Regions from separate parts of the Paenibacillus sp. ALJ109b genome, predicted to be linked through region 3. Evidence: riboswitches for the same ligand, from Rfam matches in the RefSeq annotation. Region 3 holds a riboswitch; each other region holds the start of a gene.
The links. Region 3 has a riboswitch for thiamine pyrophosphate ahead of thiC (phosphomethylpyrimidine synthase ThiC). Riboswitches for the same ligand answer to the same signal wherever they lie in the genome.
Positions count from the first base shown of each region.

Region 1: another riboswitch for thiamine pyrophosphate. It lies ahead of G3352_RS19985 (ABC transporter substrate-binding protein); the one in region 3 lies ahead of thiC (phosphomethylpyrimidine synthase ThiC).
Region 2: another riboswitch for thiamine pyrophosphate. It lies ahead of G3352_RS22190 (thiamine phosphate synthase); the one in region 3 lies ahead of thiC (phosphomethylpyrimidine synthase ThiC).

Region 1 covers NZ_JAAIFP010000019.1:217,607-223,154, reverse strand. Annotated here, with positions in the region: gene G3352_RS20000 (ABC transporter ATP-binding protein) at 1-556, opposite strand, end outside; gene G3352_RS19995 (ABC transporter permease) at 600-1,358, opposite strand; gene G3352_RS19990 (thiamine-binding protein) at 1,358-1,648, opposite strand; gene G3352_RS19985 (ABC transporter substrate-binding protein) at 1,871-2,911, opposite strand; TPP riboswitch at 3,133-3,245, opposite strand; gene G3352_RS19980 (NAD-dependent epimerase/dehydratase family protein) at 3,391-4,146, opposite strand; gene G3352_RS19975 (VOC family protein) at 4,163-4,549, opposite strand; gene G3352_RS19970 (DUF2798 domain-containing protein) at 4,736-5,224, shown strand; gene G3352_RS19965 (MFS transporter) at 5,408-5,548, opposite strand, start outside.
Region 2 covers NZ_JAAIFP010000024.1:139,996-145,543, reverse strand. Annotated here, with positions in the region: gene G3352_RS22210 (ThiF family adenylyltransferase) at 1-44, opposite strand, end outside; gene G3352_RS22205 (thiazole synthase) at 41-808, opposite strand; gene thiS (sulfur carrier protein ThiS) at 812-1,015, opposite strand; gene thiO (glycine oxidase ThiO) at 1,012-2,241, opposite strand; gene G3352_RS22190 (thiamine phosphate synthase) at 2,246-2,932, opposite strand; TPP riboswitch at 3,153-3,262, opposite strand; gene G3352_RS22185 (ABC-F family ATP-binding cassette domain-containing protein) at 3,327-4,877, opposite strand; gene G3352_RS22180 (hypothetical protein) at 5,011-5,548, opposite strand, start outside.
Region 3 covers NZ_JAAIFP010000038.1:29,938-35,485, forward strand. Annotated here, with positions in the region: gene G3352_RS29260 (alpha/beta hydrolase) at 1-506, opposite strand, end outside; gene G3352_RS29265 (IclR family transcriptional regulator) at 865-1,608, shown strand; TPP riboswitch at 1,728-1,841, shown strand; gene thiC (phosphomethylpyrimidine synthase ThiC) at 2,205-3,989, shown strand; gene G3352_RS29275 (hypothetical protein) at 4,109-4,276, opposite strand; gene G3352_RS29280 (hypothetical protein) at 4,342-5,034, opposite strand; gene G3352_RS29285 (hypothetical protein) at 5,237-5,404, opposite strand.

The sequences.
Region 1 (5,548 bases), on a different contig from region 3:
GAAAGGCAACCCGCTGCTGCATGCCGCCCGATAACATATGCGGATAGGCTTGTTCAAATCCGGCCAGTCCGACACTGCTCAGCCACTTCCGGGCATCTGCAAGCGCTTCTGCTCGGGGTGGTGCGTCCGCAGACACTTCACCTGCAAGCAGCACATTGTCCTCGATGGTACGCCATGGAAATAGTGCAGGCTGCTGTGGCATATAACTAATCTTGCCGCGTTGTCCGGTAACATCCTGACCATTCATCAGGATTTGGCCCTCCTGAGGTTTCAGCAGACCGCCGATGATGTGAAACAGGGTGCTTTTACCGCAGCCGGAAGGACCGACGATGGCTACGAATTCTCCTTGTCCCACGGTCAGGGACAGGCCATCCAGAACGGGCAATGTGCTGCGTCGCTCTCGGAACGAAGCATTCACGTTCAGAACTTCCAACGCTGGTGATGAATGATGTGCAGGTAAGGCCACGGTTTCATACTCAGGACTTCCGCTACTCGTTGGAGTGGTTGCACCTTCATCCGGCGCAGCAGCTACCCGCTCGTTGTGTTCGGGTGTCATCTTGTCATCACTTCCTAACCTTTATATGGTGCATATTTCAAAGTTATCGCTTTTGTGGACGCCAGCGTACGAGCAGCTTTTCCAGTAGCGCAATGAGCAGGAAGAGCAGCAGACTCAATGCCACAATAATCATGATTGCCACGAACAGACGATCCGTCCGATAGGCTGATTTTTGCAGCATCATATAATAGCCGATGCCCTTATCTGCACCGATCCATTCGGCGATAATCGCACCCATGACGCTGTACGTAGCGGCAATTTTAATCCCCGAGAACACCGAGGGCAATGCATGTGGAAGTTCGAGTTTCCAGAAAATTTGGCCGCGTTTTGCACCAGCCATGCGCATATAGTTCATCATGGCCGCATCGGTGCGGGTCAATCCGTCCATGGCAGCTACAGCCACCGGGAAGAAGCAGACCAGGATGATGGTAATCAGTTTGGGCAGCAGCCCAAATCCGAACCAGATCAGCAAGAGCGGAGCAAGCGCAATGGTCGGTATATTTTGACTAAGGATAAGTAATGGATAGAGTGCAGATTTCAAAAATGGAATCAAATGCAGTACCATCGCAATCAGTAATCCCACGAGCGTACCTGCTGCAAATCCGATCAATGTCAGCTGGATTGTTGCCCATGCATGCATGCCAAGTCGCTCGGCCTGGGACGCTGCTTCATGGGCGATGTCCGAAGGCGCAGGCAGCATCCATTTCTCAATATGGAACAGGGAGACAGCTCCCTGCCATATGGCTATAAAGAGAATAACCGCCACAAAGGGCGGCCATACGCTTTTCCAATAGGCATGCATTAGCGATATTTCTCCGTCAGGGTGTCCATGCTGAAGCCGCTTGGGCTATGGGCGATCTTGATCTGTGAGATGATGCTCGGACTGCCGGCTTCCACGAGAACTTCGTGCATTTTGCGGACAACCTCCAGCAGTTCCTCTAGTTCTCCCTCCATCGTGGTATCGAGTGCATTAACCTGATATTTCAAGCCGGACTGCTGAATAACTTCAATGGCACGATCAACATAAGGATAGGAATTTTCGCCATTTGGCGTTTTGGGAATGACTTGAATGCTAAGTAGTGTGCTTGCCATGAAAGATCACTTTTCCTTTCGGGTTAAATTGCATGAGTTAAACCAGCTTTACACTAAACCACTCTGATTGCAGTACCCTCTTCCGATCGCTGTTATCCCCGGATTTTTTGATTCCATTTTCCCCATGGGGAAAATCCGGCGATAAAGGCGACCACTTCGTTTCTTCAGATGGGTTCTGCACTCTTCGTTCTGGTGTAAAAAAAAGTTAAACTTAAACAATTTTTATTGGGGTAAGAACTCGTTTGTATATGCTTTGGATACATCTACCTGCTCATCGAGCAGTTTTTTGCTAAACATCCAATCCGTGTAGTTCTGCCATACTTCCTGCTTCTGCTCACCCCAGCGTGGTGCGTCATCCTGATATTTTGGACTCAGCCACTTCTGGCTTGCGAGTACAAGGTCCTTATCCAGATCCGGTACGGCCTTGATCAGAATGTTGGCAGCATCTTCGGGATGTTCAATCGCGTATTGATATCCTTCGGAAGTCGCTTTCAAGAACGCTTTAACCAGCTCTGGATCGTTCTGAATCGTCTTTTCATTGGTAACGAGTACAGGAGTGTAGTAGTCCAGTGCCTCGGAATAATCCTTCACATATAGCATGTCGATCGGTTCGCCGCGCAGTTCGGCTTCAATGCCCGTCCATGCGTAGAAAATCCAGGCAAAGTCGATATCGCGTTTCACAGCGGTAAAGAAGTCTGCATCGCCCATGCTAATATTTTTTACTTTGGATACATCGGCGCCTTCGCCTTCCATAATGGATTGCATCACAGCTTCTTCCACCGGAGAGCCCCAGCCACCATAGGTTTTACCTTCAAAATCTTTGGGAGATTTGATGTTCCGATCCACCGGAGCGGCAAATCCGGACGTGTTATGCTGAATGACTGCAGCGATGGACACGAGCGGTACGCCCTGTGTGCGGGCCTGGGTCACACTCTCCTGATAACTTACGCCAAAAGGCACTTCGTTCGAAGCTACCATCGTATCCGCTCCTCCGGCACCTGGCTGTACAATCTCGACATTTAAGCCTTCGGCTTTGTAAAAACCTTGATCTACGGCCGCATACAGGCCGGTATGATTCGTATTTGGTGTCCAGTCCAGCACCACTTTAATGTCTTTGAGGGCTGCGTTGTCACCTTCATTGCTGTTTTCGGTGTTGCTGCTGCCATTTTCTCCTGAAGGTGCAGCTTCTTTGCCGCCACATGCGGCCACAGCCACTAGTAGTACGCACAAGAGCATTAGGCCCATCATTTTACGCCATCTCATCTTCATTTCTCTCCTTCATGTTGTCCGGCCAGTGGCGCGGGGTACTCCTTGGCTTCATATCCAAGCTTCTTGCATAAATCAGCAGATTTATACTAGCTATGATCCGGATGACGTCACTTTTTTTAGCTCTCTGGCTATATAAAAGAACATTAAAAAAGCGCCCCGTTAATCCGGGACGCGTGTAGGCGTTAGAGATGTGGCACTCAGCAAAGAGGCTGGGCCAATTCGATATACTCCGATTCCTACGCTGGCATGATCCAGATCAGGTCTAAGGGTCAGTATCTTGGTGGGATACACTCTCAGCCGGCCTATTCCGACTCCCCTGGGAAACTATGAAGTTACGGGCATTACTAGGTGTAATTATAGGCCAGAGGCCCATGCATGTCCAGTCAGGAACTGGATAGGGGGACGTATGAATGAATCAAAGAGGCCATTATACATGTGTATAACGACCTCTCTAGATGTGTGATTTTCAATAATTATCGTGGCGAATCATATAAGGAAATCTGACTGAGTGCAAAAGCATCGGATTTCGGGTCATATCCTACCTGTTTCTGAGTCGCTTCGAGATTCAATCGTTTAAACCGATTATTCGAGATCCCATGCAGTATGGTGAAGGGCTCCAGATCTGTAGCTGTAATTGCTTTGAACATCAAATCACACAAGTCAGCCGGACTAATATACGCGCTCATATCCCTTGCCTCCAGCGCGGGTCCATCCGGTTGGAAATCATCATATGCACCTATACGTATTGCTACACTTTGTATACCTTCGGTATACGCAAAATAGGAAGCGAGCGATTCACCAAAACATTTGCTAACCCCGTACAAATTCCGTGGGCGTGTCGGCATGTCCGGATAGACTTGAGCATCAATGGGATACCCCTCGATCGTCTGTGCACTGCTTGCCAGAACGACTCTCCGTACACCTTGGTCTTTAGCTGCACGGAATACATTAAATGTACCCTTGATATTGATATCCAACAACGATTCATAGAAGCCTGCATGTGGGGAGGGATCTCCCGCCAAATGTACAACCACATCCATGCCTTCGCAAGCGTGCTGACAGGCTTCGGGATCTGTCACATCAAGTGTCATGATCTCATGGCTTGTCCCTTGATACGTATGCAGTCTGTCGATATTCAAATCCGTTAGTCGCAGGTGAAATGCTTCTGACAAGTGTTGGGACAAGTCACGTCCAATTTTTCCGGCTGCGCCGGTAATTAAAATGTTCATAAATCAGCTCCAATTCTTAGCGCTGGAAGAACTCAATCCATTCCTTTTCAGGTCCATAGATGAAGAAATAACGGTAACCGTTAGGCAGTGTAATAATCTCTCCATCAATAAACTCGGCCTCGGTTTCCCTAATGCGGTTGTACTCAGACTCAAGGTCATCGACATGGATGGCAAAATGGTGCACCGTACCTTCGGAAGGCAGCTTGTCGCTGTATCCCTGAACTAACTCAATCTCGGTCTCATCGCTTCCGTTGAAGCCGAGAAAGGCGAGCTGAATGACACCGTTGGTATGGGTTACCCGGTCTTTCAATTCAAGACCAACAATCTCCGTATAGAAACGCAGCGTGGTCTCCAGATCACGAACGGCAATGCCGACGTGGTCAATGCGCTTTTGAAAACTCATAATTAAAATCCTCCTTATATGTAGCGAATATTTTCTACCATTTTAAGGGATATGATAGGGCTGTACCACGAGGTTGTCAAATAAGATTTTAATTTGGAAAAATTATAATTGTTCACAGAATGTTCACTTATGAGGAGGGGTTCATTATCTCTATAATTACGAAGGTAAACAGAGAGGATGAGAGATTTGCCAACAACGAAGAAAGAACAGATTATTTTTGGAATGATGATGTGCACAGGAATGGTCATCGTCATGATGGCCTTCAATTTATGGCACAATGGGTTATTGAGCAAGATGTCCGCGCTAGATATACTGCTTCAATTCATATTGTGTTTTATCATTGCGTTCCTGGTGGAGTCCTTCATTGTTGGACCTGTAGCGAGAAAAATTGCATTTTCCTTACCTTTTGACAAATCCAATAAAATTTTGGGCGTGCTCGCTATGTCATTTTTCATGGTCATTGGGATGGTTCTGATTATGTCCTTGTACGGAATGATTTCCGCTTATCTTGCGAATCAGTTGAATGGAGCATCCATACTTAGTACGTATCTTCATACGATTGCTCGTAATTTCAGCCTGGCGCTTCCTTACCAAATTATTATTCTGGGACCACTCGTTCGATATGTATTCGGTAAATTCATTAAGGATAAAGGGAATGTAGTCCCTTCAACCTAAATAACGTTAGTTCCGATTTAGAGCACCTAAAAGTATTTCCTGGGCAATCGTCCACTGCTCTAAGATAAAGAAGTAATTGTACATTTTCAAATCAAAAAAGGCGTCGTAGCATTCACGCTACGACGCCTAACTTTTTACAACTATGATTAATTGAATTTAATTTTATCTTCTGTTCGGTAGATATTACGATGCTGAACTCACAGTATGCCTACGCTGCCATTGATACGCAATCACGCTGATAATCAGCAGACCAACTGCAAAAATGGCAAGCATCCATGCCGACTGGTTAACCTCCAGATGGTCCAGACTCCAGCCTGTAACCAA
Region 2 (5,548 bases), on a different contig from region 3:
GAATAGCGGTCTCCCTGTTCAGAAGATTGTGTCTGATTAGTCATGTATGAACCATTCCTTCCGCCGGACTACTCGCTGCTGCATAGCGCTTAACGGGAATCATGCCTGCCTCATAAGCCAGTCTACCTGCTTCAACCCCCATTCGCATTGCCTTCGCCATCTTCACCGGATCTCCGGATCCGGAGACAGCCGTATTTAACAATACACCGTCAGCTCCCAGCTCCATTGCATGAGCAGCATCTTTAGGTGCACGAAGTCCTGCATCTACAATAACAGGAACGACGGCTTGTTCAATAATAATCTCCAGGTTATAGGGATTAATAATACCTCTTCCCGCCCCTATAGGTGATGCACCAGGCATAACAGCATGTACGCCGAGTAGTTGCAATCGCTTGGCCAAAATAACATCGTCCGAGATATAAGGCAGTACCGTAAAGCCCTTTTCAAGCAAGATTTCGCAAGCTTTATAGGTTTCAATTGGGTCAGGAAGCAAAGTAATTCCATCGCCGATAACTTCTACTTTTATCATATCACAAAGTCCTGACGCTCGAGCAAGTTCAGCGATTCGCACAGCTTCCTCTGCTGTTGAAGCACCCGCTGTATTGGGAAGCAGGGTATACCTTTTCAAATCAAGTGTGTCCAGAAAGTGCTGTTTGTTGCGATCTTCCAGATTCAATCGTCGAACTGCAAACGTCAATACTTCCGTACCTGAGGCCTCAACCGCCTGGCTCTGCACTTCCAAGTCCGAAAATTTACCTGTACCCAGCAGCAATCTAGATTCAAACGTATAATTTCCAATCCTCAGCATAATTCAACCGCCTCCCACAAAATGTACAATTTCAATTCGGTCTCCGTCTCTTAACGCCGTCGTTTCATGATATTCCCGCGTTAAAATTTGACGATTCAATTCAACCACGACTGTTTTTACTTGCAAATTAAATGAATGGAGCAATTTATCCACACGATTTAAGCTATCTTCAATTTGCATGGTTTGTCCGTTGACAGTGATGTTCACTGCAACATCTCCTTTCTGTTCAAACGTTCTGGACAAAGGTCCTGAATCCCCAGCTCTTCAGAGTTTTTACCACAAATTAAGTCAGCCATGAGGCTGGCTGTAATAGCACTAAGTAATATGCCGTTTCGATAGTGTCCAAAAGCAGCGAATAAACCAGGAACACTTTCACAAGCCCCTATATACGGAAGTCCATCCGGAGTCGAAGGACGTACACCAGCCCAGGCTCGGATAAAATGTGCTTCCTTCATGCCAGGTACCCAGTTTGTTGCAGCTGCGAGCAGCTTCTGAATGCCTTGCACCGAGACTTTCATATCTGTTCTTCCAGGAAGGCTTGTTGCACCGATCCATACTTCTCCATTGGCTTTGGGAACAATATATATATCCTCTGCATACACCGTTTTGTCAGGTCTGTAACCGACATGGTCGGGTGAAAACTGCACCGCTACAATTTCTCCCTTCACAGGCAAAATAGGCGACTTCAGACCCACATGTTTCATCAATTCTTCACCATGTAACCCTGTAGCAATAATGACATTTCTCGATGTCATCGTTCCTATTGAAGTCTCGATTCCTTGCACACCGTTTACATTCGTATGCAAACGGACATCCTGTACACCTTCCATCACCCTCGCACCCATAGCTTGAGCTGATCTGATATAAGCCTGTGTTAGATTGACGGGAAGAACCTCGCTCTCGGAAGGTCTGTAATACGCACCATACGTATCCCTGTTTAACCATGAAGCTTCCTGTTGGACAGCGACTCGATCCCACCAAATATGTTCTGTAGATAAGGTAGACGATCGATTATTTTTGTAACTGCTGACCTCACTGTATGAACGAAAAGGAGTAATAAAACCATGCTGTTGCAGCCCCATCTCCACTCCGCTAAGCGAACTGATTCGTCCCTTCTGCTCATGAAGCAAAGCTCTGCTCTTCCGTGCAAGCTTCGCCATTACAGTATGAGTGAATTCCTCACTGTCAGCAGCAAGCATCCCGGCGGCTGCACAGGAAGTTCCCCCAGCAATCCGTGCCCGCTCAACCAGAAGAACATCATGTCCTCGAGTAGCGAGTTCACATGCGATGGCACAACCGATAACTCCTCCACCTACAATAATGGTTTCTGCATGAAACTTGCCTCGAACTTCCGCTCCGACTTTACTTCCCGATACTATTCCTGGATGATGGCTTGAACGATTTCTGCTTCGACTTCTTGCTTCCTCTCTCATGATCTCATCTCCCTGGTTCGACATACCTCTCTGAATCCTCTATCGCCTGTCGCAATAAACACGCGGCCAGTTTCGGCTCATCGTTTGCCCAAATCGTTGAAATCACAGCGGCTCCTCTGGCACCAGCAGTTCGAATTGCAGCAATATTCTCAGGACTAATCCCGCCAATCGCGATCACCGGAATCGAAACATTGGAGCATACCTCAGCCAACGCACTAAGCCCTCTTGATTCGCAATTAGGTTTACTATTTGAAGCATAGACATGCCCATAGAAGAGATAATCCGCTCCACGTTCTTCTGCAATTTTTGCTTCTTCCAGAGAATGAACCGATATGCCTACGCGCAGCCGATCGACTCTCTTCAAGTCATCCTTATCGTAGCTGCGAATAACTGCTTGACCCCAATGCACACCACCAAGCGACGCATGTTGATCCAGCTGATCTGAGCCATTCATAATGATTCGGTTAGATGGAACACCTTGTGTTTTCAGACTTTGCGCCCAATACATCTGTTTCTCAAGGGCCAGCTTTTTTTCCCGAATGTGGATATAATCGACCCACCGCCATATATCCTTAGCAATATTCAGAAAAGAGTCCATGTCTCCTGTACCTGGTGAAACCACATGCAGTTCGAATGATCTTGTAGTTACATGTTCGTGGAAGATTGCCGTCCCGTTCGCCTCCTCTTGCATGATTTAAGCTGATACAAAACAAAAAAAGCCACTCCCGTAGGGGAGTGGCCACGAATGTAGAATTCATGGATCAACTGAATGACTGTCGCATGCAATTACTCTATACATAACACATAACAACTATAGAAACCAACCATAGTCGCAACGCTGTTACATAGAGAGTTGCATGATTCATCTTGCAGGCAATATCGTGAAGTCATCGATAAAGCTCTTTGTCATTAGTTGAAACGCGCCACTTCCCTACGCTGGTATGATCCAGATCAGGTACAAAGGGTCCGGAATCGCATTCTTCCATCTCAGCCGCATCGTGCGGCCCCCCTAGTGTTCATATGAAGCTGTAGCCTATGTTACCATAGACACCTTTTTTTGTCACCGTACATTTCCATTTATTACGTTATTGTTTTTCGGACCAAGCTTCAACATCCCACGTTTTGGTAACCCAACCTTCATAAAAATCAGGTTCATGGGATACGAGCAGCACGGTACCCTTGAATTCTTGCAAGGCACGTTTCAACTCTGCTTTAGCCGTTACATCCAAATGGTTTGTAGGCTCATCGAACAAAATCCAGTTACTTTCACGCATCAGAAGTTTACACAGACGAACTTTGGCTTGTTCACCACCACTAAGCGCGTTAAGCGGGCGGGTGATATGCTCATTTTTCAATCCACAACGTGCGAGATGCCCCCGGACTTCATTCTGTGTCAGATGAGAAAATTCGTTCCACACATCTTCGATTGGAGTAATATTACCTGCACGTACTTCCTGTTCGAAATAGGCTGTTTCCAGATAGTCACCCAAGAAAGTCTTACCGCTGATTGGTGGGATTTTCCCCAAGATAGTCTTGAGCAATGTGGATTTACCTACACCGTTACATCCAACAATGGCAATTTTCTCGCCACGCTCAATCGTCATCGTCATTTTAGGCAATAATGCATATGAATATCCAATTTCAAAATCAATACCCTCAAAGACGGTTTTACTACTCGCCCGGGCATCCTTGAATTTGAATGTGGGTTTAGCTGCTTCGTCTGGACGATCGATCCGTTCAATCTTACCGAGCTGCTTCTCACGGCTCTTGGCACGACCGGAAGTGGAAGCGCGGGCTTTGTTCCGCTGAATGAAATCTTCCTGCTTCTTGATAAACTCCTGCTGTTTCTCATAAGCATCAATATGCTGCGCCTTATTCATGTCGGCCATTTCAAGGAATTTGTTATAGTTCGCTGCATAACGCGTCAACTTGGCAAATTCCAGATGATAAATAACATTAACGACCTCATTCATAAACTCCGTATCATGCGAAATCAGAATAAACGCATACGGGTAATCCTTCAGGTAACGCGTCAGCCATTCGATGTGTTCCACATCGAGATAGTTCGTCGGCTCATCCAGCAGAAGTGCAGTTGGTTTCTCCAGTAAGAGCTTGGCAAGCAATACCTTCGTACGTTGACCACCACTAAGCGCGGCCACGTCACGATCTAGACCGATGGCGGACAAGCCCAGTCCATTTGCCATCTCTTCCACTTTCACATCAATCAGATAAAAATCACCTTGCTCCAATTGCTCCTGAATGTCACCCATTTCTTCCAGCAACAATTCGAGCTTGTCCGGATCGGCGTCTGCCATCTGATCCGTGATGGACATCATTTCCTTTTCCAACTCAAGCAAGGGCAGGAACGCATCCTTAAGCACATCACGAATCGTTTTTCCAGGTGTGAGCTTGGTATGCTGATCCAGATATCCATAACGAACTTTGGGGGTCCATTCAACCTTCCCTTCGTCCTTTAACAATTTCCCGGTAAGGATGTTCATCAGTGTGGACTTGCCTACACCATTTGCACCAACAAGGCCAACACGCTCTCCAGCAAGTAAACGAAAAGATACATTTTTAAATAACGTGCGGTCTCCAAAATTGTGACTCACGTTCTCTACTGACAATAAACTCATAAGATGAGGTTGCTCCTATCTATTGGACATTACTATCGTTCCGAAACCCTATTTTAGCACAGGTGTCGCCTTTTCTGAAAGTAATGTAAACATCTCATGCAACCTCGCTTTTATATTACCAAACAAACTGCCTTTATTTTATGGAACAGTTATACTCAAAATAACCTTGCGCTGCCGCTTGTTTAGCATTTGTAAACACTTCTTCGGCTCTGTAGCCATTGTTACATGTGGAAGGATAATAGTATTTAATTCCACTCACCGGATCAGCTCCGCCAACGATCGCTGTTTTCTTCACCAGTCTGCCACCACCAATGGCATAATTGTTAATCTTTTGGTTACCTACAGGTATTCCCTGAATAAAAGCCATAAGCCCCGTGTCATTAATCGAATTGTACCAATCTTCCTGAGAAATCAAAGGCATGGTAAAGGTATAGGAAACACCATTCCTTCTTGCAAACTCATTATGCCGGTTAATAACATCTGCCAAATCTTCCTGCACACTTGTCACGATCCGACTTCGTCTGATCTGCTCAAACGTCTCGGCATTTTGAAGCAGAGGGATTTGTGTGCTGGAGGCCAGTTCTTTCTGGAAACCTTCAACCCACATGCCCAAGCCTGCATCATAGGCATACACATACCCATCGAGTGTGAAGTTAAGACTGCTACCATTT
Region 3 (5,548 bases):
ATAGCACCAAGCAGCTGCTGGGACTCGGCTTTGCCGCCTGTGGCGACAGCTTTGTTCACCTGTGAAGCGAAACCGTAATCGAACATCACCACATTGAAGCCGAGTTGGTGAGCATAATGGGCCAGGTCATACATCGGCACCCAGGTTTCTTCACGATTCGCACCATATCCATGGCTGAATATGATGGTTTTGTTTGCATTATCATCAGCCGGAATATACCAACCCTGCATTGTTCGACTGCCGTCTGCTGCCGGGAACGTGATGTCTTGATACTTCATGTTCTTCGCCTGCATGGGATTGGAGAATACAGGCGCTACAGTTGGATTGGATAATACCCAAGCAATATAACCGTGCAGTGCAATGAAACAAAAGAGCAGAAAAAATACAACGGAGAGCAACAACGCCACGACAATATGTTTGAACCGGATCAGCCTCGGTGATAACGAAGAAGGCAGATCTGACACTTTCGTTTGCAGCGGGGCTTCGCTCTGGGATGTCGGATACATGATTGCCCCTCCTTTAAAAATCAAATGAAGATAACAACGAGACGAACAGAGCGGATAAATGATTTTTCTGACTACTTATGAAGCAAAATCTTAATTTAATATATCTTTATCGTATGTTCCAATATAGTCAAAGTCAATTGATTGAGACCATTTGTTACGCAATTGTTATATAGTTCTGAAGATATATGGGTAACATTTCCTTAGGGTGCAAAATGCAGGGGATTCTAATTTATAAAAAGAAAATATTTACAAATATCCCTATTCCAATTGGCGCTTTTTGGTTTACAGATGAGACCGTTTCTCATATAATTTATGTAACCAAGTTTCATGTGATGAAACATGAGGAGGGCAACTTGCCATGGAAGACCGAAAGTTAACCGTCCGGGCTGTAGAACGGGCGCTGGATATATTATTGTGTTTTACAACCCGCAGTGATCTGGGACTCACGGAAATTGCCAGCCAGATCGGTCTGCACAAAAGTACAGTCCATCGTCTAATGGCTACTTTGGAGGACAAAGGGTTCGTGATCCGGGATGCGGCCACCGAGAAGTATCGACTTGGCATACGCATCTGGGAACTGTCTGCCCATATGTCTCGCAGCGATGATCCTGCCATTTTGCTCCTTCCTGCGATGGAGCGGCTGAGAGATCGACTGGGCGAAACCGTGAGCTTATATCTGCGTGACGGCAGTGAGCGGATTCGAATTCAAGCCGTGCAGAGTGATCAGGCGATTCGTCGTGTAGCTCCGGTGGGCGTCAGACTTCCGTTATCCGTGGGAGCCTCCAGCAAAGTGCTGATGGCTTTTGCCACCGAAGAGGACCGCGAAGATCTGATGAATGGACCGGAATGGCCGGTATTTATCGATCCCAAAGTATATTTGGCACAGATGAAAGACATTCTGGAATATGGCTACGCAACAAGTTATGAGGAACGTGAACCGGGAGCCGCCGCTGTATCTGTACCCATTATGGATCGGAAAGGCAACATCGCTGCTGCTCTGTCAGTATCCGGGCCAGTTAGTCGTCTCTCACAGGAGACGCTGCATGAATATGCACCTGTGCTGAAGGAAGCTGCGACACAGATGGGACTTATGTTATCCTGATCTTATTTTCTGGAATTTAAAGGTTGTTTTTATGATTCGGTTGCGCTACTCTGTAATGGATGGCCCAACGGGGTCAGGATAATTGAATATGAATCTGCGGCCTAGATGCTGCAACTTGTTAACGTTACTGGGGGAGTCCGAATTGTCCGGACTGAGACGGAATCGCATGAGATTCCGGACCCTTTGCACCTGATCTGGATCATACCAGCGTAGGGAAGTAATCGGCGATACGATCACGAACACCATATAATTTGACCTATGGATAGGCTCCACTAAGGAGTCTCTATAAGGTGTGTTATTGGTGATGGAGATAAGCCGGTTCCCTTGGGAACCGGCTTTTTTTATACAGTAAACAGGCGAAAGCTGGTGTCAGAGCTGCTTTTGGATAAAGAGCTGGGAGCATTGGCGAGCATCGGGTTCCGATATCTTTTGCCTCGAATGTCTGTATTACTTGAATTGTATGTCTCTATTTTGTGTTGTATGGTCGCTCTTTCTTTTTCTATGTTGTGGATGGTTTGGATCCGTGCGCAAGCATTTCAACCCAGGCAAACACCAATGAGGAGGAGACAAGAGCGATGAGTACAGGAAATCGAACGATGGGACAGGACAAGCAGGATCAGCAGTTGGCAAAGGAAAAAGGTACGGCAGGGCGGGTTCAGCCCTTCCCGGGCAGCCGCAAAGTTTACATTCATGGCTCACGACCGGACATTGCAGTACCGGAGCGTGAAATTGCCCTTCATGACACCAATACTCCTCAAGGAGTGGAGCATAACGAACCGCTGCGTGTCTACGATACGAGCGGACCGATGACCGATCCCGAATTTCATGCCGATATCCGGGCAGGGCTGCCAGCGCTGCGTACCCGCTGGATTACGGAGCGTGAAGATGTTGAAGCCTACCAGGGACGAACGGTAAAACCGGAGGATAACGGATTGAAAGCTGGAGGGAAGCGAACTGGAGCCGAGAAGTATCCGGGCTTGCGTGGTAAACCGTTACGGGGACAGGCAGGGCGCTGCGTGACCCAGATGCACTATGCACGGCAGGGAATGATCACGCCGGAGATGGAATTCGCCGCCATTCGTGAGGGTGTGGAACCGGAATTTGTGCGGCAGGAGCTAGCGAGTGGCAGGGCCATACTGCCGTCGAATATTAATCACCCGGAGAGTGAGCCGATGTTGATCGGGCGTCATTTTCATGTGAAGATCAATGCGAACATCGGTAACTCTGCCGTATCCTCCTCCATCGAGGAAGAGGTGGAGAAGATGACCTGGGCGGTACGCTGGGGATCGGATACCGTGATGGATCTGTCCACAGGCAAAGACATTCATACGACCCGGGAATGGATCATCCGCAATTCACCTGTGCCGATTGGAACAGTACCGCTCTATCAGGCGCTGGAGAAGGTCAATGGAGAAGCTGAAGCACTGACCTGGGAGTTGTATCGTGACACGCTCATTGAGCAGGCAGAGCAGGGTGTGGACTACTTTACGATCCATGCAGGCGTGCTGCTGCGATATATTCCGCTGACCGCCAAACGTATGACGGGCATTGTGTCACGGGGCGGGTCCATCATGGCAGCATGGTGCCTTGCGCATCATCAGGAGAATTTTCTGTATACCCATTTTGAAGAAATCTGCGAGATTATGAAGAGGTATGACGTGGCATTCTCGCTCGGAGACGGACTGCGCCCAGGAAGCATCTATGATGCCAATGATGAAGCCCAGATGGCGGAACTGGCTACGCTTGGAGAACTAACACAAATCGCCTGGAAGCATGATGTGCAGGTGATGATTGAAGGTCCGGGGCATGTGCCGATGCACAAGATCAAGGAGAATGTCGATCTGCAAATGGAGATATGTAAAGAGGCGCCGTTCTATACGCTGGGACCGCTGACGACCGATATTGCACCAGGATATGACCATATTACCTCGGCAATTGGAGCAGCAATGATCGGTTGGTTCGGCACGTCGATGCTCTGTTATGTTACGCCAAAAGAACATCTGGGCCTGCCCAATAAGGATGATGTGCGGGAAGGCGTTATCGCCTACAAGATCGCTGCTCATGCCGCTGATCTGGCGAAAGGTCACCCGCGTGCCCAGCGACGGGACGATGCGCTGTCCAAAGCACGTTTTGAGTTCCGCTGGCGCGATCAGTTCAACCTTTCGCTGGACCCGGAACGTGCGCTATCCTACCACGATGAGACGTTGCCGGCGGAAGGGGCCAAGGAAGCTCATTTCTGCTCCATGTGCGGGCCGAAATTTTGCAGCATGCGCATTACGCAGGATATTCGTGCTTTTGCCGCAGACAAAGGTTTGTCCGAAAATGAGGCCGTGGCAGCGGGTATGCAGGAAAAGGCTGAGGAATACCGGACACGCTCTTAGGCGCCGTTACAGCGCAATCTGGGCAGCCTGACATGGTAAAAAGCCGTTCCTCTCCGTGATCGCGGAGAGGAACGGCCCTTTTTCTGAGTTCTTGTATGTGTACATCATCTGAAAAACGTTCAGTTCTCATCAGGATGAGATTCTTGATTTTTCTTGTTCCACATTTTATATAAAATCCCCGCAATAACAAATAACAGTGCATCACTGAGTTTGAGATTACTTCCATGTAAAAATGCCGAACAGGCAAATCCAACTACAAATAATATAACAACATAAAGAAAACGCACGCTTATTCCTCCCGTTAATTGTAGACGTAGATGATTTGAATGGCTTACATCTCGGATTCAAACACTCAACGCCGAACTATGTTCAACTTCTTCTCGAAATAAGCTGCAAGCGATGCCAGCGGGCTATAGATCGCCATGCCTGTATCTGATGTGACCCGTACTGCTGCGGGAGCCATCGACAGTTGAGCGGCGACTACCGTGTTATCTGGATACTGCTCAGCAAGTTGCTGTAGTCCGGTGCTCACCGATGCAAGATAGCCTTCCTTATCGCCTCGCATAATTAACTCGAATGTGCCCGGGATCAGTATTGCTTCAGTCTTTATGGTCACGGCCTCGTGTCGCTGCTCATCCTCATCATCTTGCTGCAAAGCCAGATTCACCCGCGCCATCGTTCCCTCAATAGTTGCTGGGTTGGTAAACGCTAGAATGTACTCGCCAGGATTCTGCTGCATTTCCCGAAGTAATGGATCATCAATTCCAATCACGGGGATGGGAACATGCTGTGCCTCCTTCTCAAGTACGGCCGCAAACAGAGTACAGGTGACGAGGATGGCATCTGCATGACAATGTGCGATCCATTGCAGCGTTTGTGATACTTTCTCATGCGTAACTGCCTCGGTGAAATCAGCATCATGTTTGAGGCGATCCAGCCCCGGATCGACATAATGTACAAGTTCAACCTCATAAGGAGCGAGAGCTTCTTCAATCAGTGAAATATTGGAATAGTGAGCGTGAAAACAGCCAATGGTCATCATCATACTTGCCCCCTGAAATGGATTATGTCTCATATAAGTTCCGCAGATATTTAACCCATTATAGGGATGTGACAATAGACTGTACATATTTAAAATATTGAGGTAACAACATTTATCGTGAAAACGCGAATAACCGTTCATCTACAACTTCGCAGAGGAACGGCGCAAACCACGTAAGCGTTTCTCAATTCGCTCGTCTTTTCATTTATCGCATAGAAGGGGTAGCATTCTTTTTAGCCATTTTTTGTTGCAAAATTTCATGAAAGGATAGACCTTGAGTGTTCTCATTCTCCTTTTTGGGAGCAGTGGTCGCCGTGTTGCGCGGATATTGATGGTGGTACGGGATCATTTGCTGAATAGGCATGCGGATCATCTTGGTTCCTCCTTTAATGCATTTTCGAATATGCATATGTGATTATTATTAGGTTATGTATTCCGACGGGTTATCGTCTCTGTTACGCAAGTAGGTATATGTGACTTGTTAGACGAAACAGGCAACTTTAAGGTGTAATTCCAA